Regions from separate parts of the Novosphingobium sp. KA1 genome, predicted to be linked through region 2. Evidence: riboswitches for the same ligand, from Rfam matches in the RefSeq annotation. Region 2 holds a riboswitch; each other region holds the start of a gene.
The links. A riboswitch is a leader RNA that binds a small molecule or an ion and turns the genes downstream of it on or off. The one in region 2 is predicted to bind cobalamin.

Region 1 (5,461 bases), 890 kb from region 2:
TTATGCCCTGACCGCGCTGGTCGCCACGCTCGCCGCCGCCGTCCTGTGGCGGCCGCTGTCGATCCTGCTTGCCGAACTGTGCGGCACCGAGGAGCGCTCGCGCTTCTGGACGGTCTGGTCGATGGTGATGATGGTCGCCACGCCGATGCTGTTCGTGTCGATGAGCAGCGTCGCCGTCAGCCCGGCCGATCTCATTCGCGGCACGATGACGAGCGCGCTGATGGGCGTCCTGCTGGCGCTGGTCGGCATGGGCCTTGCGGTCTGGACCCGCAGCCCGCGCCGCGACGCGTGAGGGCGGCGGCGATGCATGTCCTGATCGTCGGGGCGGGCGGCTTCATCGGCCGCCACGTCGCCGGCCGCTTGCTGGCCGCCGGTGCGCGCGTGACCTTGGCCGCGCGCGCACCGGAGCGGCTGCGGCGGTCCTTTCCCATGGCGCGGACGCTGGCCTGCGACCTCGCCCGTGACCGGGCGGCGGACTGGGCGCCGCGCCTTGCCGGCATCGACGCGGTGGTGAACTGTGCCGGGATCATCGGCAACCGCGCCGACTATGCGGGGGTTCATGACCGGGGCGCGCGGGCGCTGTTCGATGCCTGCCTGGCGGCGGGGGTGGGAAGGGTGATCCAGATCTCCTCGCTCGGCGCCGACGAGAGCGGGGTGACCGCCTATCACCGCAGCAAGAAGCGGGCGGACGATCACCTCATGGCCCTCGACCCGGCGGGCGAGCGGATGGGCTGGGCGGTGCTGCGGCTCTCGCTGGTGATGGGGCGCGGCGGGGCCAGCACGGCGCTGTTCACGGCGCTGGCGGCGCTGCCGCTCCTGCCCCGGCTCGGTTCCGGGCGCTGGCAGGTGCAGCCGATCCATATCGACGATCTGGCACGGGCGGTCCTGCGGCTGCTGGAGCGGCCCGGGCCGCTGGCCTGCGCGCTCGATGCGGTGGGGCCGCAGGCGGTCAGCACCGATGAACTGACCGAAGCGCTGCGCGGCTGGCTGGGGCTGGCGCAGGGGCGGGCGCCCAAGCTCTCCTTGCCGAAACCGCTGCTGGCGCTGGTCGCCCGGCTCGGCATCGGTCCGGCCACGCGGGAGAGCCTGACGATGCTGGCGGCGGGCAACACCGCGCCGTCCGCGCCGTTTGTCGCCGCGCTGGGCTTTTGCCCGATGACGCTGGGCGAGGCGCTCGCCCGGTACCCGGCCTGCGCGGCGGACCTCACCGAAGCCCGCCTGCGCGCGCTGGCGCCGGTGCTGGCGGGATTGCTGGCGCTGGTGTGGCTGGGCGGCGGGATCGTCTCGCTGGCCCTTGCGCCGACCGCCACGGTTGCCCCGTGGCTCGGCCGGGTCGGCCTGGCCGGACCCGGGGCGACGGCGGCGCTCTGGGCCGGATCGCTGGCGGACATCGCCGTGGGCCTCGGCCTGATCCTGCGCCGCCGCGGCGCGCCGCTGGCAGGGGTGGCGCTGATGGCGGTCTATACCGCGATCCTGACCGCCGCCGCTCCCGAACTCTGGGCCGATCCGTTCGGCCCGCTCGTCAAGAACCTGGCCGTTCTCGGCCTTTCGCTGGCCCTGTTTGCGATGGAGGGGCGCCGTGGCTGACTATTTCCTGCTCAAGACGATCCATATCCTCAGTTCCACGCTGCTGCTGGGCACCGGGCTCGGCACGGCCTTCCACGGCTGGATGGCGAACCGCAGCGCCAGCCTCGCGGCGCGGCGGGTGGTGAACCGCAATGTCGTGCTGGCGGACTGGCTGTTCACCGCGCCTGCGGTCATCGTCCAGCCGGTGACCGGGGTGTGGCTGGCGCGGCTTGCGGGCTTTCCCCTGAGCAGCGGCTGGCTGGTCGCGGCCATGCTGCTTTATGCGGTGGTCGGGGCCTGCTGGCTGCCGGTCGTGTGGATCCAGATCGCGATGCGCCGGATCGCCGACGACACGCCCGAGGGCGCGTCCTTGCCGCCGCGCTATCACCGCCTGGCGCGATGGTGGTTTGCGCTCGGCTGGCCCGCATTTCTGGGCGTGATCGTGATCTTCTGGCTGATGACCGCCAAGCCGGAGATCGCGTTGTGACCCGCGCGCGCTTGCGGGCGGCGCGGGCGGGCGCTACCAAGGCGCCAGCCGAAGCGTGCTCACGCACGTTGCGGCATGATCGCGCCGGTGCCCCGAAAGGGGCTTAATAGGGAATATGGTGGGAGGGGATTTCCCCTCGAATCCGTGGCTGTCCCTGCAACTGTAAGCGGCGAGCGCGATGCATATCGCGGCGGGGCAAGGACCCTCGCCGCAGCCACTGGGCCGGACGCTAAATCCTGCGAGGCCCGGGAAGGCCGTGCATCAAGCGATGACCCGCGAGCCAGGAGACCTGCCGGCGCATGGTCGCTCTTGCCTTGGTCCAGGGGATGGCCGCGGCACGGAAACTCCGTCTGAGCGACGCATGTGCGGCGGGGGCCGCACCGGCATTCGTGCCGGGCGTCAGGTGGCGTCCGTCCGGCACCGCGATGCCGGCCGCAGGCGCGGCAGGCTCCCCGTCCGGTTTCGCTGGCGCCGACGGGGTTTTTATGGGTTTCCTTTCCTTCACCTTGCGCCGCCGCATCACGGTGCTGTTCGCGGCGCTGATCGCCGCCAATGTCCTGGCCTGGGTCTGGGCCTTTGCCGCCTTCCACGGCAATACGCTGATGCTGGGCACGGCGCTGCTGGCCTGGAGCCTGGGCCTGCGCCACGCGGTCGACGCCGACCACATCGCCGCGATCGACAACGTGACGCGCAAGCTCATGCAGGACGGCCAGCGCCCGCTGACGGTGGGCCTGTGGTTCGCGGTCGGCCATTCCGCGATCGTCCTCGTCGCGGCGACGACGATCGCGATCGCCGCCAGCACCCTGTCCGACTTCGAGGCGATCGGCGAGGCGGGCGGGGTGATCGCCACGGCCATCTCCGCCACCTTCCTGTTCACCATCGCGATCATGAACCTGGCGATCCTGCGCGGGGTCTGGATGCGGTTCCGGCAGGCGCGGCGCGGCGAGATGCCGAATGAGGACGATCTCGACATCCTGCTGGCCGGGCGCGGGCTGATCGCGCGGATCCTGCGCCCGCTGTTCCGGCTGGTGCGATCGAGCTGGCACATGGCGCCGCTCGGTTTCCTGTTCGGGCTGGGGTTCGACACCGCCACCGAAGTCGCCATCCTCGGGCTGTCCGGGGCCCATGCGGCGGACGGCATCGCGCTCGGCACGCTGCTGGTCCTGCCGGTGCTCTTTGCGGTGGGCATGGCGCTGATCGACACCGCCGACGGCGTCATCATGCTGGGCGCCTACGAGTGGGCTTTCGTGAAGCCGATCCGCAAGCTCTACTACAACATCACGATCACGGCGATCTCGGCGCTGGTCGCGCTGGTGATCGGCGCGGTCCAGACCGCCGGGCTGTTCGCCGAGAAACTGGCGCTCGAGGGCCAGCCCTGGGACGGCGCCCGGGCGCTGTCGGAGCGCTTCAACATGCTCGGCTTCCTGATCATCGGCCTGTTCGTGGCCTGCTGGGCAGTGAGCTATGCGATCTACCGCTGGCGCCGCTTCGACGAGATCGAACTGGGCTAGGCGCGTCTATCCGGCGGCTCCTTCAAGGCTCGCCGATGTGGACCGCGAGCCAGATCGTGGGGCTGGCGGTGCGGGTGACGAGATGCGGCATGCCGGCGGGGATCATCAGGTGCTCGCCGGCCGCCAGTGTGCGGCGGCAGGTGCCGTCCAGCAGCAGTTCGGCCGCGCCTTCGAGCACCAGCACCCATTCGTCCCAGTCCTGCACATAGGGCTGGTCGGGCGGGGTGGTCTGGCCGTGCGAGACGATCCGCTCGATCCTCACGCCCGGCGCGCGCAGCAGGTCCTCGAAGCGTTCCTGCGCCTCGTCCCCCGGCGCGACGGCCAGGAGATTGCGCGGGGCCTGCGGCGGACTGTCGCTTGCCACGGCGCGACTAGGCCGCCGGTTGCGGGATCGGCTGGACGACCGGCTGCGAGATCATCTGCACGGGGGCCGGAACGGGAGCGGGTGCCGGTTCCGCTGCCGGTTCCGGCACCGCGGGTTGCACCGGCTGGCCCGCCTGTTCCTGGCCTGCCGGATCCTGCGCCGTCTTGCCGCCGGCGGTGGGCATGCGCGGGCCGTAGACCGGCACGACATCGGGCAGGGTGCGGCCATGCAGCGCCTCGATCTCGGCCTTGCGCTGGCGCAGGTAGAGTTCGCGATAGGCCGCGTAGGGGCGGTCTTCCTTGCGGATCTTGTTGATCTCGTCGTCGAAGGCGGCGCGCTCGCCCAGCTGGTTGAGCACGATCATCGGCAACGCCACTTCCGGCTTGGTGAAGGGCTTGCCGAGCAGGGCCGGGGAGGCAAGGTTGTCCACCGAATCGCCGATCAGGTCGCGCAGCGTCGTCGGGCCGATGATCGGCAGGTACATGTAGGGCCCGGGGCCGACACCGTAATAGCCCAGCACGTTGGCGAGGCCATTGGGACGATAGGGCAGGTGGAAGGGCTTGCGCTTGGCCACGTCCATGACGCCGCCGACGCCCAGCGTGGTGTTGATCGCGAAGCGTCCCACGGTCTCCATCGCCTTGCCGGGCTTGAGTTCGAGCAGGAAGGCCACAAAGACCACCGGCTCGCCCAGGTTGGTGAAGAAGTTGCGCAGGCCCTGGCGGATCGGGCGCGGCAGGCCCTTGTTATAGGCCTTGGCGACGGGTTCGACCACCGCGCTGTCGACCGCCTGCACCGCCTTGAACGACTGTTCGTTGATGCGCTCCAGCGGGTCGCCCGGCGGCGGCGGCTTGCGGCGGGTGACGAGAATGTCGTCGCCGATCGTCTCGTTGTCGGCGCCCTGCTCGCTGGCCGGCTCACCGGCCTGCTGTTCGGCAGCCGCGGCCGCGGGATCGATCAGGGGCACCGGGGATGCCGCGAAGGCGGGCAGGGGGACGCTGACCGGCCCGCCCGTGATCTGCCCGCCTGTCACCGGTGCGCCTGCGACGGGCTGGGCGGCGGGGGCGGCATCGGTCTGGGGAAGGTCGCCCCCTTCAGGAAGCGCGGAACCCATCATCAATACGACAGCGGCGGCCGTCAGACTCATTCGATCGTCCTTGTCGGGTGGCCGCCGGATGCGGGGCCAGCCTTGCAGAGTAGAGCATGCTCCCGGCGCGGTCTCGACGGGGAATCGAGGGGGCGGATCGCGCGGGGGGGCGGCAATTACGTGAGCGGCCTTGCCGGGGGGCGCCGCAGGTCGGGCGGCAATGTTCGATTGCCATTGGACATGCGGCTATGCGCGATTGCCGCTTTCGTCAATCCAGTGCCAGATCTGTCGAGGATCCTTTCGATGAATGGGGCGATGGAACGGTTTTTGGACGCTATTGCCTGTCGATATTGGGGCCGGTGAGGGCGCCCGCAACCCCATCAACGCCAGAAAGGCCTTGCGGTTGCGAATTCGTCGTAGTCGCTGGCGGCCGCACGCAGCAGGCGGGC
Region 2 (5,461 bases):
GGACGACAACATCCTCGCCGCGGCGCGCCAGGGTGCCGAGATGCTCGGTGCAGGCGGCATAGAACTCGGACAGGCAGGCGTTGTAGCGCGGATCGGCCAGCGAGATCTCGGTCGTGACCGGGTATTCCATGGCGAACTCGGCCACATCGGCGTGCAACATGCCCTCGACGATCCGGCGCGCCTGTCCGGGGCGGCCGGCCTTGCGGAAATAGGCAAGGTGGCGCGCGCCGCGCACCAACCGGTCGGCGCGGACACTCATCAGGTCCTGCGCGCCGGGACCAAGCCCAACCCCGTAGATCGTTCCGGTCTTCACCGCGACGTTCGCCTCGATTCTCGTTTCCGCGTTCATTCCGCCTTGCTCCCGATCGCATTGACCGCCGCAACCGTGATGGCGCTTCCCCCCAGCCGCCCTTCGACCACGCAGCACGGCACCGGCTGCTCCGCCCACAAGGCCGCCTTCGATTCCGCCGCGCCGACGAAGCCGACCGGACAGCCGATGATCGCCGCGGGACGCGGGCATTGCGGATCTTCCAGCATGTTCAGCAGATGGAACAGCGCGGTCGGCGCATTGCCGATCGCCACCAGCGCCCCGTCCAGATACGGCCGCCAGAGTTCGAGCGCGGCGGCCGAACGGGTATTGCCGATTGCCTGCGCCAGCGCCGGAACCTCGGGCGCGTTGAGGGTGCAGACCAGCGGATTTCCCGCAGGCAGGCGGGCGCGGGTGATACCTTCGCTGACCATGCGCGCATCGCAGAGAATTGGCGCCCCGCTCGCCACCGCCGCCATCGCCGCAGCCGCGAAACCCGGCGAGAAGCGGATGTGCGCGGCGAGGTCTACCAGCCCGGCTGCGTGAATCATGCGTACCGCGATGCGCTCCTCGTCGGCATCGAAGCGGGCGAGATCGGCCTCGGCGCGGATCGTCGCGAAGGACTGGCGATAGATCGCCGCGCCGTCGGTCTCGTAATGGTGCGGCATCAATCGGCTCCGAAATGCGTGAGAATCTGGTGGGGTGTGAGCCCGGCGATGACCGCCGGGGCGCCTGCGCGAGTATCGAACGAAAGATCGAATGCGCCGCCGCGTCCGGTCAGGGTAACCGCGGCAGGAAGCGACCGGGCGCAGCCTTTTGCGCAGCCCGAGACATGCAGGCGCCCGGCCACATGGGGCGCGAGGCGCTCGGCGAGAGCGCGCGTTTCGACGCTCGCCTGCGGGCAGGCCGGCATTCCGGGGCAGGCATCGACACGCAGCGACGGATCGGACGCCTCAGTGGCGAAACCCTCAGCCGGGACAAGCGCGGCGTTCTCCAGCAGCAGCACGCGCCATGGCGTGAGCCGGACGGCGCGGGCCTCGGTCTTGTCCAGCAGTTCTGCCAAAGCCTCGGCGTGCAAGCTGCCGAACGCCACCCCGAACGCGGCGCCAAGCGGGTGAAGGCCCGGGGCCAGTGGCGCGCGCGAGGCAGCCGGGCGAACAGCCCCCTGCGCCCAAGCGGGGAGCTCGGCGTGATGGCGCGCCATCCGCCCCGACACCGCACCGCCGCTATCCACGAACCAGTGGGCAAGATCGATCAGCGCTTCGGCGGCACGGTCCATGGCGATCGGCACCCCGGTCTCGCGGCCCTCCGCGCGCAGGATCAGCGCGCCGGTCTCACCGCGTTCAATGCGCAAATCGGCCGGGACCAGCCCCAGAACCGGCTGCGAACCGGCATCGATGGCAAATCCGACTTTGCCCGGCAGCGGCGGCAACCGGTCCAGCCGGTCCATGAAAGCGCGGGCGATACCCTCGGTCTCGTCCCCCTCCGACCAGTCCGGTGCCAGTGTCAGATTGCGCCGGGCCTCGCGCTCGGCATCGCCGTCGACCAGGCCCAAGGCTGCCAGCCCTTCGAGCAGCGGGCGCAAGGCCGTTTCTCGCACCCCGCGCAGCTGAAGATTGCCCCGGCTCGTCAGGTCGAGCGTGCCGCTGCCATGGCCCAGTGCAAGGTCGCACAGGCCCAGCGCCTGCGCGCGGGTCATCCGGGCCAGCGGCGGGCGCAGGCGCACGATCAGTCCGTCGCCGGATTCCATCGGCCGCCAGGCCGAAGGGCACCATCCACGCACCACGAAGGGGCTCGCACATTTGGTCGTCCCGGGAACGGGCATGCCAAGGGTCCACGCGCGCAGCGACGATGGCCGGGGCCTGCCGGCTCGCGCCGGTCCGCACACAGGGAGGGGGCGCGCGCAATACGCCCTTCCCTGCGCGCCGATGCAGCCCCAGCCGCACGGTTTCGTCGCTCACGCGGAGTACCGAGCCATGGCCTTTCCCTGGACCAAGGCAAGAGCGACCGACGCGCCGGCAGGTCTCCTGGCTCGCGGGTCGAAGCTCGATGCACGGCCTTCCCGGACCTGGCAGGTCCAGTGGCCGGCCTTCCCCTCGGGAAGACCTCGTCATCTCGCTCACCGCTTACAGTTGCAGGGACAGCCTCGGCTTCGGATGGAGCGATCCACCCGCACCGCGTTCCCTTTTAAGCCCCTTTCGGGGCACCGGCGCGATCGTTGCCCGCCAGGCCGAAGCCTGCGAGCGAGCATCGCTTATTACAAAAACCCGCGCTTGCCAACGCGCCTTCCCGAAATCAGGCCGTGGCCGCACGTGCGGTGGCAAAAACCCGCCGCTCAAGCCGGTCGACGGTGAAGCGCAAGGTGCCTTCCGCCCCGGTATAGGCCCAGTCGAGACGGTTCTCGCCGGGGCGCTCCCAATCGGCCACGGTCATTTCCCGGCCGTCCGGGGCATGCCATGCGCCGTGATCCTCGAAGCGCTGGAAGGCGGCCAGATAGGTCATCCGCGCGGCACCGAGCCCGGCGACGTAATCCTCCAGTTCATGGTCGCGGCCTTCCCAATCCACCCAGCCGATCGCATTGTCCTGACAATAGGCGTTGTTGTTGCCGTGCTGGGTGCGGCCGAATTCATCGCCCGCGGTCAGCATGATGGTGCCGGTGGAGGCGAACAGGGTGCCGAGCATGGCCTTGAGATCGGCCTGGCGCGCCGCCAGCACCGCCGCATCGTCGGTGCTACCCTCGACGCCGTGGTTCCAGCTGAAGTTCTCGCCGTGGCCGTCACGATTGTTCTCGCCATTGGCCCAGTTGTGACGGCGCTCGTAAGCGACGGTATCGGCCAGCGTGAAGCCATCGTGCGCGGCAAGGAAATTGACCGAACGGCAGGCGGAATGCGGGGCAAGCGGGCCGAACACATCGGACGAGCCCGCCAGCCGCGTCGCCAGCTTGCCGATGCCCTCGTCCCCGCGCCAGAAACGGCGCACGTCGTCGCGGAAGCGGTCGTTCCATTCGAGCCAGTTGGCGGGAAAATTGCCAAGCTGATAACCGCCCGGGCCGATATCCCACGGCTCGGCGATCATCACCCGCGTCGAGAGCACAGGATCGGCGGCGATCTCCGCAAAGATCGGCGCGGCAGGATCGAACCCGGGTCCGCGCGCCATGACTGGCGCAAGGTCGAAGCGGAAGCCGTCCACGGCGCAGGCGCTCGCAAAATGCCGCATCGCGTCGAGCGCCAGCCGCCGCACGGCCGGATTGGCGAAATCCAGCGTATTGCCGCAGCCGGTATCGTTGATGAGCGCACCATCGGGCGCATGGGCGTAGGCGCCGTTGTCCAGTCCGCGCAGCGAAAGGATGCCGCCCGACCCGTCGCTCTCGCCGGTATGGTTGAACACCATATCGAGCAGCACGCCGATCCCCTCGGCATGGAGCGCGGCGACCGTATTGCGCAGCTCTGCCACCCCGCCGGGACACAGCCCAGGATCGAGCGCCATCATCGCCACCGGATTGTAGCCCCATGCGTTGACGAGGCCGAGCGGCGGCAGGTGCCTCTCGTCCACCCAGGCAACGATCGGCATCAGTTCCACCGCCGTCACATGCAGCTTCTTCAGATGTGCGAGCACAGCCGGATGGGCCAGTGCCGCGACCGTGCCGCGCATGTGCTCGGGCACATCGGGATGGAGACGGGTGAAGCCGCGGACGTTGAGTTCGTAGACCAGCCCGCCCGAGCGGAAGCGAGGCGGATCGAGTGCCGGCGGCGGCGCGGCAGCGGGAACCACCGCGCGCGGAACAATGTCTGCGGTATCCTCGCCGTGGACGGCAAGGCGCGGGTCCTGCACGAAGCGGCGATCCAGTTCCACCGCCCGGGGATCGACCAGCAGCTTGGCCGGATCGAACCACAGCCCGCGCTCGGGCGCCCACTCCCCGGCAGCGCGATAGCCGTAATGCGCGCCGGTCAGGTTGCCCGGCAGCGCCAGCGTCCATTCCGGGCCTTGCCGGAGCATCGCGTGGCGCGTTTCCTCGGCGCCGGAAAACAGGCACAACCAGACCATGTCGGCCAGCGGCGCCCGCACCGTGAAGCGCGTGGCGTCGGCCCCGATCTCGACGCCGAGCGGGTTCATGCAGCCAGCTTGCGGTAAAGCCGGGCGTAAGCCGCGCCGCTCGCCGTCCACGAGAAATCGGCCTTCATCGCGTTCTTCTGGAGCGCGGCCCAGACGTCCGGTTCGTTCCACAATTCCACCGTGCGGGTCAGCGCCGCCGAGAGTGCGTCGTAATGCACGCCGTCGAACTGGATGCCGGTGGCGACACCCGCCGCGAGCGCGGCCGGATTGGCATCGATCACCGTATCGGCAAGACCGCCGGTGCGGGAAACAACGGGGAGACAGCCATAAGCCAGGCCATAAAGCTGGGTCAGCCCGCAAGGCTCGAAACGCGAGGGGATGAGGATCGCATCGCCGCCGCCCTGCATGCGGTGCGACAAATCCTCGTCGTATCCGAAACGCAGGCCCACCCGGCCCGGATGGCGCGCTGCCCCTTCGCGCAGCTGGCGCTCGATCGCACGGTCTCCCGAGCCCAGCAGCGCCAGCCGTCCGCCTATCCCGACGAGATGATCCAGCACTTCGGGCAGCACGTCCATGCCCTTCTGCCAGGTGAGGCGCGTGACCGCGATGAACAGCGGGCCGTCATCCTCGTCGAGGCCGAACTCGGCCTCCAGTGCGCGCTTGTTGGCCTTGCGCTTGTCGAGCGTCCGAGCGGAATAACGCGCGGCGAGCGCGGCGTCCTCGGCCGGGTTCCACAGCGCGGTATCGATGCCGTTGAGAATGCCGCTGACGGCATTGCCCCGCGCGATCACCAGCCCTTCCAGCCCCATGCCGAAGTTCGCCGCACGGATTTCACGCGCATAGGTGGGGCTGACGGTAGTGACCGCATCGGCACAGGCGAGCCCGGCCTTCAGCATGCCGAGACCGCCGTGATATTCCACGCCCTCCATCGTCCATGCCTCGGCGGGCAGGCCGACACCGGGGAACACTTCGGAACCGAACCAGCCCTGAAACGCCATGTTGTGGACCGTGACCACCGAAGGCACCCGCCCCTCATCTCCGCCGAACGGAGCGAAGCGCAGATAGGCGCAGGCCATCGCCGCCTGCCAGTCGTGCGCGTGG
Region 3 (5,461 bases), on a different replicon from region 2:
ACATCGCCCGAGGAAAGCGCCTCACGCGCGGCGGAAATGGTCTGCAAATCGGCGGCCATGCAAGTGCTTAGAGAGGCTTGTGTGCGAAAATGTCAACCGGACTTTACCCTCCGGTCCGCGCACTCCTGCCGAACAATGCAGCAATCAGTACCGGAGCCGAGACAAAGTAGAGATGCATGTAGCTGGCGGTAAGTGAACCGCAGCGGAACAGCCGCTCGCCGGCTCGGCCGTCAGGGGTGCGGGCCTGGGCCAGCGGCGCGAGCGCGGTTTCGAGCGTGGAATAGTGGAAGGTGTGCCCGCGCAGGCGGTGTCCGTCCAGAATCGCCTCCTGCATGCCGAGCGCGGCAAGGCGCGACTGCATGCGTGCGCGGCCGGGCAGCAGGCCGAGCAGTTCGGCGCGGTTTTGCTCGGCGTCTTCCAGCGTCTCGCAAGCGTAGAGCATGCCTCCGCACTCGGCCAGGATCGGCTTGCCTGCCGCGTGATGGGCGCGGATCGCCGCCAGCATCGGGGTGTTTGCGGCAAGGCGGGCGAGGTGGAGTTCGGGATAGCCGCCCGGCAGCCAGACGGCGTCGCATTCGGGCAGAGCGCGGTCGGCCAGCGGCGAGAAAAACGCCAGCCGCGCCCCCGCGCGTTCGAGGAAGGCGAGGTTGGCGGGGTAGAGGAAGGCAAAGGCCGCGTCCCGGGCGATGGCCACGGTGGTCCCCGCCAGCGAGGGCAGCGGCTGCGCCGGGGCGGGCGCGGCAAAGGCGACCGGCTCCGGCAGCCAGAGCGCGGTTTCGGGCAGGAGATCCGCCGCGCGGTCCAGCCGTTCGGCAAGATCGGCGATTTCGCCCGCCTGCACCAGTCCGAGGTGGCGCGAGGGCAGGCCGATCGCAGGGTCGCGGCCCAGGCTGCCGAGCCAGCGCACGCCCCGCGGCATGCCCTGCTCCAGCAGCTGCGCGTGGCGGGCGCTGCCGACCCGATTGGCGAGCACGGCCGTCAGGTCGAGGCCGGGCTGGTAGGTCGCCAGGCCGTGGACCAGTGCGCCGAAGGTCTGCGCCATCGACGAGCCGTCGATCACCGCCATGACCGGCAGGCCGAAGCGCCGGGCGAGGTCGGCGGCCGAGGGATCGCCGTCGTAGAGGCCCATGACTCCTTCGACGAGGATGAGGTCGGCTTCCTGCGCGGCGGCGTGCAGCAGGCGGCGGCATTCCTCCTCGCCGACCATGAACAGGTCGAGCTGGTGCACCGGCGCGCCGCTGGCGACTTCGTGGATCATCGGGTCGAGGAAATCGGGCCCGCACTTGAACACCCGCACCCGCCTGCCCGCGCGGGCATGGCGGCGGGCGAGCGCGGCGGTGACCAGCGTCTTGCCCTGTCCCGAGGCAGGGGCGGCGATCAGCAGGGCGGGGCAGGAGGCGGTGTTGGCCGGCATCGTTGGGCGACTATGGGACTTCACCGCAGGGCGCAAGCTTCGCCCACTTGCCAGCCGTCCGTCCGCACGATAGTTGCCGGCCTCGCGAAAGGTTCCCCGCAAGGGGATGAAAAGGGAACGCGGGTCAGATGCCCGGGCTGCCCCTGCAACTGTAAGCGGCGAGCCGTTCGGCCAGACACGCCATTGGGAAGCAAGCCGCGCAATTGGCAAGGTTTCCTGAGAAGGCGGCCGGACCGGCCCTGACCCGTGAGCCAGGAGACCTGCCCGTCGCGGTCGTTCTTCGTCGGGACAGGGTGTGCCGGACGGACGGGGGAGTTTCCCTCGCGGAGCGACAGCCATTGCTCCGCCGGCCAAGCGCCCGGGCGGGGGACGCGGCCTGTCGTGCGGTGCCCATGCACCGGGACCCTGCCGATCCGTCCTTTGCCCGATCGCCGACCCGAAGGGGCATTCGATGTCGCGAGCGGGAAGGAAACTCCGTGAACTGTCGTGTTCTGGTCAGCCCCATCGGTGCATGTGCCGAAATCGATTGCTGTTTTGGCGCGGGGAGTGTCTGCCGATGCTGACCCCGGTCGAGCCCGGCCCTTCGGTGGTCGTCTGCAACACCTGCCGCCTTTCGGCCGATGCGCGCGAGGACGGGCAAGGGCGGCGCGGCGGCGCGCTGCTGGCCGAGGTGATGCGGGCGCTCCAGGCCGATGATCCCGCCCTGCAGGCGGTCGCGGTGCAGGAGATGGCCTGCCTGTTCGCCTGCCAGCGCCATTGCACCGTGCACATCCGCGCGCCGGGCAAGCTGGGCTACGTGCTGGGCGATTTCGAGCCCGGCGAGGAGGCTGCCCGCGCGATTCTCGACTATGCCTTGCGTCATGGTGAAAGCGCCGAAGGGCAGGTACCCTATCGCCAGTGGCCGGAAGGCGTGAAAGGCCATTTCATCACCCGCACTCCCCCTGAAGGGTTCCTGCCCGCATGAGCATGCCCACTGCCTCGGCTGCCCCCCCGATGTTTGCCGGCCGCGCCGCCTTTGCCGCCGCGCTGGCCGGTCTTCCCGTCCCCGATGATGCCGCGCTGGAGGCGGCGCGCGGGCGCCAGGCCAGCCTCACCAAGCCCGCCGGTTCGCTCGGGCGGCTGGAGGAGATCGCGGTGTTCATGGCCGGCTGGCAGGGCCGGGAACTTCCGCAAGCCGAGCGTATCCAGGCGGTGATCTTTGCCGGCAACCACGGCGTTGCCGCGCGCGGGGTGAGCGCCTATCCGCCCGAAGTCACCCGCCAGATGGTCGCCAATTTCGAGAACGGCGGCGCCGCGATCAATGCGCTGACCGCCGCCTGCGGTGCCGAGCTTGCGGTTGTTCCCATCGATCTCGACCGGCCGACCGGCGACATCACCGTGGAGCCGGCCTTGAGCGAGGGCGAGTGCCTGGCCGCGCTCAACATCGGCGCGGCGGCCGTGCGTCCCGGCAGCGACCTGTTGTTCGTGGGCGAGATGGGCATCGGCAATACCACGCCGGCCGCCGCGCTTTGCGCCAAGGTCTTCGGCGGTGCGGCGCAGGACTGGACCGGGCGGGGCACCGGACTCGACGATGACGGCCTTGCCCGCAAGGCGGCGGCGGTGGCGGCGGCGCTGGCGTGCCATGACGGTGCGCCGCGCGATGCCTTCGAGACGCTGCGCCGCCTCGGCGGACGCGAGATCGCGGCGATGGCAGGGGCCGTGCTGGCCGCGCGCCATTACCGCGTGCCGGTGCTGCTCGACGGGTTCATCTGCTGCGCCGCCGTGGCGCCGCTCATGGCCGACAATGGCGCGGCGCTCGACCACTGCCTGGCCGCCCATTGCTCGGCCGAGGCGGGGCACGTGCGGCTGCTGGACAGGCTCGGGCTGGATCCGCTGCTGCATCTCGGCATGCGGCTGGGCGAGGGATCGGGCGCGGCGGTGGCGGCGCAGATCGTGCGTTCGGCGCTGGCCGCCCATGCCGGCATGGCGACCTTTGCCGAAGCTCTGGTCGCCGGAAAGGCGACAGCATGAGGCGACAGCGTGAGGTGGCGGCATGAGCGGGGCTGCATGAACGGCATCCTTGTCCACCTGATGCGCCACGGCGCCCCGCGCGAACCGGGGCTCATGCTGGGGCACCGCGACGATCCGCCGACCCCGGCGGGCGTGGCGCGCTGCATGCTGCGCGCCGAACACCTGGCATTCGCGCAAGTCCTCTCGTCCGATCTGGCGCGGGCGAAAGTCCCCGCGCGGCAGATCGCGCATGCCCGCGGGGCGACGCACCGGGCCGACCGGCGCTGGCGCGAACTCGATTTCGGCGACTGGGACGGGCTTTCGCCGCACGACCTCGACCCTTCGTTGCAGGCCGCCTTCTGGGACGATCCCGATCTCTGCGCGCCGCCGCGCGGGGAACGCTGGTCGCAGCTGTGCCTGCGGGTCAACGAGGCCCTGTGCGGGATCTCCCGCGACACCCTCGTGGTCACCCACGGCGGGGCCATGCGGGCGGCGCTGGCGGTGCTGTTCGGTTTTGATCACCGCCAGATATGGGCGTTCGAATTTGCCTATTGCGCGGTGCTGAGCCTGCGCCTCTGGCCCGATGGCGAAGGGCGGATCTCCGCTGCGCAGATCGTTGCGCTGGATGGCGGCCGCTCATGATCCGGCGCTCATGATCCGCCGTATCGTCCTGGCGCTGCAGTTCCTCACCCGGCTGCCGCTGCCCGCGGTTCGCGCGGGCGAGGCGGACTTTGCCGGAGCCATCCTGTGGTTTCCGCTGGCAGGCGCGGCGGTCGGCGGGGCGGTGGCGCTCGGCTGGTGGCTGGGCCTGCTCTCGGGCGATGGCTGGATTGCCGCGCTGGCCGGACTGGCGGCGTGGACGGCGGTGACCGGCGCGCTCCATCTCGACGGGCTCGGCGATGTCGCCGACGGCGCCGGGGCCGCCCACAAGAGCGCCGGGGCAGACCGGGAGCGGATCTCGGCGGTCATGGCGGATCCGCATGTGGGCAGCTTTGCGGTGGTGGCCATCGTCCTGCAGCTCGCCGCGAAGCTGGTGCTGCTTCATGCGCTGCGGCCGGGGCAGGTCTGGGCCCTGTTGCTGGTGCCGGTGCTGGCGCGCATGGCGCCGCTTGCCTGGACGCTGCTGCTGGTGCCGCTGCACGAGGGGCTCGGCAGCCTGTTCCGCAAGGCCGTGCAATGGCGGCACGTCATCCTCTGGGGCGGGGCGGCGCTGGTGCTGGCGCTGGCCGTAGCGCCGCCGCTCCTGGCGCTGTTTGCCGCGGTGCCGCTCTGGGCATGGTGGCTGCGCAGCCGGATCGGCGGCATTTCGGGCGACGGCCACGGCGCCGGTATCGAAGTGACCGAGACCGCGCTGCTCGCCGCGCTGGTGCTGATCCGGTGAGCGGCGAGCCGGTGATCGACCATTTCCTCCACCACGGCGGCCGCCTGGCCGAGGCCGCGCGGCTGTTCGGCGGCGCTGCCGAGGACTGGCTGGACCTCTCGACCGGGCTCAATCCCGCGCCGTGGCCGGTGCCGCAGGCGTTCGCTCCGGACTGGCACGCCTTGCCCGATCCTGCTGCGCTCGCCGCGCTCGAAGCGGTGGCGGCGCGGCATTTCGGGGCCGATCCGGCGCTGTGCTGTGCGGTGCCGGGCAGCGAGGCGGCGCTGCGGCTGCTGGCGCGAATCCTCGATCTGCCGGGGCGGGCGCCGGTGCCGAGCTACCGCAGCCATGTCGAGGCCTTCGCAGTGTCTTGTCCCGTCCGGTTTGGCGAGGTCGCGGCGGCGGCGGAAACCTGTGTCATCGCCAATCCGGGCAATCCCGATGGCGTATTGCACTCGCCCGAGGCGCTGTGCGGCTGGGCGGACCGGATCGCCGGGCGTGGCGGCTGGCTGATCGTCGACGAGGCCTTTGGCGACTGCGCGCCGCAAGCCAGCCTTGTTGCGGCAGTGCGGCCCGAGGGCAGGTTGATCGTGCTGCGTTCCTTCGGCAAGTTTTTCGGCCTGGCCGGGGTGCGGCTGGGTTTTGTGCTGGCACCGCCGCCGATCCTGGCGAAGCTGCGCGCGGCAATGGGCAGCTGG
Region 4 (5,461 bases), 740 kb from region 2:
CGGCGAAAGCGACTTGCAGGATCGGGCAATCCGCTTTTTCCAGAATCCCCGGCTTGCGCTCGTCTCCTACGGAGGAGGAGGCGAAGCTGGTGGCATTGACGATCACGTCGGGTGCGATCTCGCCCAGCAGGCCGGAGAGCCAGTCCGCCGCGAACGGCTCCCGCAAGGCGCGGACGTGGACGGCGGCAACGTTGAAGCCGCGCTCGTGCAGCGCTGCGATCATCGCGTCCACGGCGTCCAGCGTGCCCGCGATCATCAGCGCGCGGTAGAACACCAGCAGTGCGAGCGGGCGGCCCTGGGTCCAGCCCGCCCGCACTTCGGCAAGGCCTGCGCGCTCGGTGCCCGCAAGGTAGAGCCCGGCGTCGGCGACCGGCACCGGATCGTCGGGCGCGCCGGCGTCATGGCCGATGGTCCGTGTGGCGGTGCGCAGGAAGGAGAGGGCATTGGCCATGCCGCCCTGCCGCAGATAGTCGCGCAGCCGTTCGCGCAGATCGGCGGTCAGGGTGGAGGCACGGTCGAGCGCGGGATCGGCTTCGCGGCCATCGGCAATGGCGGCAAAGGCAATGCCGTTCTCGCGCGCGGTGCGGGCGATCTCGTCGATGCCGTAGGGCCAGTAGCTCTTGCCGCCGAGCAGGATCACGCAGACGAATCTGGCGTGCGCGATCACTTTCTCGACATAGAGGTCGATCGAATAGGGGTGGCGCAGTTGCAGCAGGTTGGCGAGGCGGATGCTGGGTGCGCCGTCCGGCATCCGCGCCGCCGCGCCCGCGAAGCAGGCGAGTTCGCTGTCCGCCACGGTGAGGATCACCATGTCGCCGGGGGACTGGTCGAGGTCGATCGCCTCCTCGCCATTGGAGATCGTCCCCGGCGTGGCGGACAGCAGGTGCATCAGGCGTCTGCGGTAGCGGCCACGGGGCCGAGAACCCCCGCCAGCCCCGCCTCGATGGCGGCGCGGTCCAGCCCCTTCTGGCCGATCACGACCAGCTGCGTGCGGCGCATTTCCTGCGGCAGCCAGCCGCGGTCGTAGAAGTGCTGGATGCGGGGGCCGACGGCCTGCACGACCAGGCGGCCGGGCTTGCCGACGACCGCGACCATGCCCTTCACGCGCAGCACGTCGTGCTCCGCGATCAGGTCGTTCAGACGCACCAGAAGCGCCTCGAGATCGACCACATCGCCACCAGAGACGACAAAGCTGTCGAAGTCGTCATGGTCGTGATCCTCGTCCAGCCCATCGATGTGCGAGGGGCGGGAATCGAGGTCGTCTTCGGCTGCCGCGGTGATGCCCAGCAGCGCGGCGATGTCGACGGCGCCGTGATCGGCGCGCACGATCTTCACACCGGGGCGCGTTTCGGCCAGCACCAGCGTCTCGACATGGGCAAGGGCTTGCGGGTCGACGAGGTCGGTCTTGTTGAGCACGACCATGTCGGCGCAGCCCAGCTGTTCCTCGAACAGTTCCTCTAGCGGGCTTTCGTGGTCGAGCATCGGATCGGCCGCGCGCGCTGCCGCCAGCGCTGCCTCGTCGGTGGCGAAGCGACCGGCCGCGACGGCATCGGCGTCGATCAGCGCGACCACGCCGTCCACCGTGGCGCGGGTGCGGATGTCGGGCCACTGGAAGGCTTTCACCAGCGGTTTGGGCAGGGCAAGGCCGCTGGTCTCGATGATGATGTGATCGGGCTTGTTCTCGCGGTCCAGCAGCTTCTGCATGGTCGGCAGGAAGTCGTCGGCGACGGTGCAGCAGATGCAGCCGTTGGCCAGTTCGACGATGTCGTCTTGCGGGCAGGCCTCGTCGTTGCAGCCTTTCACCAGTTCGCCGTCGACGCCGACATCGCCGAACTCGTTGATGATGAGGGCCAGGCGGCGGCCCTTGGCGTTCTGCAGCAGGTGGCGGATCAGCGTGGTCTTGCCGGCGCCGAGGAAGCCGGTGATGACGGTGGTGGGAACCTTGCTCATGTAATCGTCTCCCGCGCGCCAGCGACCTGAAACGGCCGGGCTTTCCGCCGCACACGCGGCGAAGGCGGCGCGCCTTGTCGGACCGGCGCACGGGCGCCCGACACGGCATGCCGCTGCGGCCCCGGCCGCATGCATCACGTCGCTCAGACGGAAGAGTTACCGTGCCTTGGCCATCCCCTGGACCCGGGCAAGAGCGACATCGACGCCGGCAGGTTTCCTGGCTTGCGGGTCATAGCGTGATGCACGGCCTTCCCAGGCCTCGCAGGATTTAGCGTCCGGCCCAGTGGCTGCGGCGAGGGTCCTTGCCCCGCCGCGATGTGCATCGCGCTCGCCGCTTACAGTTGCAGGGACAGCCCGGTCCGGATGGCGAACCATCCTTGCCGTGTTCCCGTATTAAGCCCCTTGCGGGGCACCGGCGCGATCATGTCCGAGCTGCCTTGCGGCGTTTCGGACGGTCCCGCTCGTAGCTGGCGACCGGTGGGAGGGCAAGCCTTCAGAGACCGTTTGAAAATTCGCGACACGCGAATTTTACGGCACCAGCCCGCTCCCCCACCCAACCACCCATCAGGATACACTCGCGGGTGGTTGGGTGGGGGGCGGGCTGGTGCCGTCTCAAAAATGCCATGACGGGCATTCTTCAAACGGTCTCTCAGGCGGAGATATCGGCCAGTCTCGCGTCCAGCACTTCGGCGGCGTCCTGCGCGGTGAGGCGCACCTGAAGGCCGCGCTGGCCGCCGTTGATGAAGATCGCGTCCCACAGGATCGCGGTCTCGTCGATCACGACGGGAACGCGCTTCATCTGTCCGAACGGGCTGATGCCGCCGATCTTGTAGCCGGTCAGGCGCTCGGCCTCGGCGGGTTTCATCATCGCGGCGCTTTTTACGCCGAGTGCGGCGGCGGCGCGCTTCATCGAGACTTCGCCGCTGCTCGGCGCGATCACGCAGGCGGGCTTGCCGTCGGCCAGCACCATCAGCGTCTTGAACACCTGCCCCGGATCGGCGCCGATCGCCTCGGCCGCCGCCCGGCCGATGCTGTCTGCCGAGGGATCGTAGTCATAGCTGTGCAGGCTGAAGGCAATGCCAGCCTGTTCGAGCATCTTCGTCGCGCGCGTCGCCTGAGCCATGGGCCTGCTCTAGACGGGCACGGCAGGGGCGCCAAGTGGCGATTGCGCCAGTGCTTTTGCGCGTTGGACCTGCGGGGCAAAGCCGCTAGACCTGCGGTCATGACTTTGCACCGGCCCGCCCTTGTCCCGACCCTGTCCGCCTGCCCCGGGCGCGGCGCATGACGCTGGAGGCCGAGGCACGCGCGGCGCTGGGACGCGGCGATCTGGCGGCGGCCGGGGCGGCGGCCCGCCGTCTCATCGCGGCATCGCCCGAGCGCGCGGAGGGCTATTTCCTGCTCGGCATCAGCGCGGCCGAGGCGGGGCAGGTCGGCCAGGCGGTGCCGCTGATCGAGGCTGCGGCCGCGCGCGCGCCCCGCGCCGAATACCTCGCGCATCTGGCCCGGCTGCTGATCCTGCTGCGCCGTGACGGCGAGGCGGCCGAGGCCGCGCGGCAGGCCATGGCACTGCCGCCCGGCGATGCGCTGACCTGCGACACCATCGGCTGCGTGCTGGCGCGGCTGGGCGATCACGAGGCGTCGATGGTGCCGTTTGCAGCCGCGGTTGCGGCCGAGCCGGACAATCTCGACTATCGCTACAACCTGGCGGCGGCGAGCGGGTTCACCGGGCGGGTGGAGGAGGCGCGCGGGCACTACGAGCGGATCCTTGCCGCCGATCCCGGCAATGCGCGCGCGCATTATGCGCTGGCGATCCTCTCGCGCCAGACGCACGAGGCCCATCACGTGCCCCGGCTGGAAGCGGCGCTGGCCGCCGCGGCGAGGCCGGACGATGCCTTGCGCATCCGTTATGCACTGGCCAAGGAACTCGAAGACCTCGGCCAGGCGGCGGCGGCGTTTGGCCACTTGTCCCTCGCCAATGCCGCGCACAAGCGGGCGATCCGCTACGATTTTGCGCAGGACGCGGCGATCTTCGATGCCATCGAGGCGACGTTCGGCGCGGGGTTGGCGGATCCGGGGCCGGGCTACCAGGGCGCCGACGATGCGCCGATCTTTGTGGTCGGCATGCCGCGCACCGGCACCACGCTGGTCGACCGCATCCTGTCCTCGCATCCGGGCGTCGGCTCGGCCGGAGAGCTTCAGGCGATGCCGCTGGCGGTCAAGCAGCTGGCGGTCAAGCAACTGGTGGGCACGCCTTCGCGGCTGGTGATCGATCCGGCGACGGTGGCGGCGAGCGCGGCGATCGACCCCCGTCTTGTCGGCGAGGCCTACATGGCCCGCGCCGCGCACCAGCGCCCGCCAGGCGCGGCGCGGTTCGTCGACAAGCTGCCGGCCAATTTCCTGTATGTCGGCCATATCCTGCGGGCCTTCCCGAAGGCCTCGGTGGTCTGCCTGCGCCGCCACCCGATGGACACGGTGTGGAGCAACTACAAGAACCTGTTTGCCAGCCTCTCGGCCTATTACGGCTACTCCTACGATCTCATGGACACGGCGCGCTATTATCTGCGCTTCGACCGGCTGATGGCATTGTGGGAGCGGCTCTATCCGGGCCGGGTGCTGCAATTGAGCTATGAAGGACTGGTCGCCGACCAGGAAGGCCAGACCCGCCGCCTGCTCGGCCACTGCGGGCTGGACTGGGACGCGGCCTGCCTTGCCTTCCACGAGAACCGCGCCGCCGTCGCCACGCCGAGCGCCGCGCAAGTGCGGCGCAAGCTCAACAGCGACGCGGTGGGCCGCTGGAAGACCCAGGGCGAGGGCATGGCCGAAGTCGCCGCCTATTTCCGCGCGCAGGGCATCGCGATCGACTGAGCGGACGGAAAACGGCGCGGAAAAACCGGAGTTTCCCGCGCCGCTTCCTGGTTGCTTGTGCCGGACTTCGATCAGAAGCGCATGGTGCCCTGCAGGCCGATCGTGCGCGGCTGGGCGACCGAGCGGCCATAGTAGCGCGAAACCACCCCGTCGTTGACGATGCCGGCGCGGGTCAGGTCGTTGCTGACGCCGGTCACGGCATACTTGTCGAAGATGTTGGTGGCGTAGAGGCCGATGTCGTACATCGCCGTCTTGTAGGTGATGTTGGCCTGGTGCATCCAGTAATCGGGCAGCTTTTCGCCGCCGGCACGGGCGCCCACGCGGGTCAGGATGTTGCCGGTATAGGTCGCCGTCCAGCCGAAGGCGAGGCTGTTGTCGCCCACCGGCAGGTCGTAGGTCACGCCGATCGCCCCCTTGTTCTTGGCCGATCCGGGCAGCCGGTCGCCGACCTCGGCGTCGACCAGCCCGTCATGCGTCGACAGCAGGTTGGCCACGCCCTCGGTCAGGTGCGCGTCGAGGTAGGAGTAGTTGCCGCGGATCGACAGGCCGGGGATCGGCCGGGCCTCGAACGAGGCGTCGATGCCCTTCGACACCGCCTTGCCGCCGTTCACGGTGATGCCGATGGCGCCGTAATAGGTCTGGCCGG

Region 1: linked by a shared signal. The riboswitch ahead of CA833_RS17935 (HoxN/HupN/NixA family nickel/cobalt transporter) and the one ahead of cobG (precorrin-3B synthase) in region 2 are both predicted to bind cobalamin.
Region 3: linked by a shared signal. The riboswitch ahead of CA833_RS10185 (DUF1636 domain-containing protein) and the one ahead of cobG (precorrin-3B synthase) in region 2 are both predicted to bind cobalamin.
Region 4: linked by a shared signal. The riboswitch ahead of cobW (cobalamin biosynthesis protein CobW) and the one ahead of cobG (precorrin-3B synthase) in region 2 are both predicted to bind cobalamin.

The regions. Positions count from the first base shown of each region.
Region 1 covers NZ_CP021248.1:26,271-31,731, forward strand. Annotated here, with positions in the region: gene CA833_RS17920 (hypothetical protein) at 1-292, shown strand, start outside; gene CA833_RS17925 (SDR family oxidoreductase) at 304-1,587, shown strand; gene CA833_RS17930 (DUF2269 domain-containing protein) at 1,580-2,053, shown strand; cobalamin riboswitch at 2,122-2,365, shown strand; gene CA833_RS17935 (HoxN/HupN/NixA family nickel/cobalt transporter) at 2,539-3,564, shown strand; gene CA833_RS17940 (cupin domain-containing protein) at 3,587-3,928, opposite strand; gene CA833_RS17945 (VacJ family lipoprotein) at 3,936-5,072, opposite strand; gene CA833_RS17950 (CHAD domain-containing protein) at 5,393-5,461, opposite strand, start outside.
Region 2 covers NZ_CP021248.1:916,397-921,857, reverse strand. Annotated here, with positions in the region: gene cobI (precorrin-2 C(20)-methyltransferase) at 1-349, opposite strand, end outside; gene CA833_RS22050 (precorrin-8X methylmutase) at 346-975, opposite strand; gene cobG (precorrin-3B synthase) at 975-2,132, opposite strand; cobalamin riboswitch at 2,307-2,533, opposite strand; gene glgX (glycogen debranching protein GlgX) at 2,603-4,420, opposite strand; gene glgA (glycogen synthase GlgA) at 4,417-5,461, opposite strand, start outside.
Region 3 covers NZ_CP021247.1:2,093,968-2,099,428, forward strand. Annotated here, with positions in the region: gene CA833_RS10175 (sulfotransferase) at 1-59, opposite strand, end outside; gene CA833_RS10180 (cobyrinate a,c-diamide synthase) at 104-1,414, opposite strand; cobalamin riboswitch at 1,487-1,697, shown strand; gene CA833_RS10185 (DUF1636 domain-containing protein) at 1,971-2,378, shown strand; gene cobT (nicotinate-nucleotide--dimethylbenzimidazole phosphoribosyltransferase) at 2,375-3,424, shown strand; gene CA833_RS10195 (histidine phosphatase family protein) at 3,461-4,045, shown strand; gene CA833_RS10200 (adenosylcobinamide-GDP ribazoletransferase) at 4,059-4,784, shown strand; gene CA833_RS10205 (threonine-phosphate decarboxylase) at 4,799-5,461, shown strand, end outside.
Region 4 covers NZ_CP021248.1:1,656,190-1,661,650, reverse strand. Annotated here, with positions in the region: gene cobN (cobaltochelatase subunit CobN) at 1-889, opposite strand, end outside; gene cobW (cobalamin biosynthesis protein CobW) at 889-1,950, opposite strand; cobalamin riboswitch at 2,140-2,382, opposite strand; gene ybaK (Cys-tRNA(Pro) deacylase) at 2,600-3,073, opposite strand; gene CA833_RS24950 (sulfotransferase) at 3,232-4,815, shown strand; gene CA833_RS24945 (TonB-dependent receptor) at 4,887-5,461, opposite strand, start outside.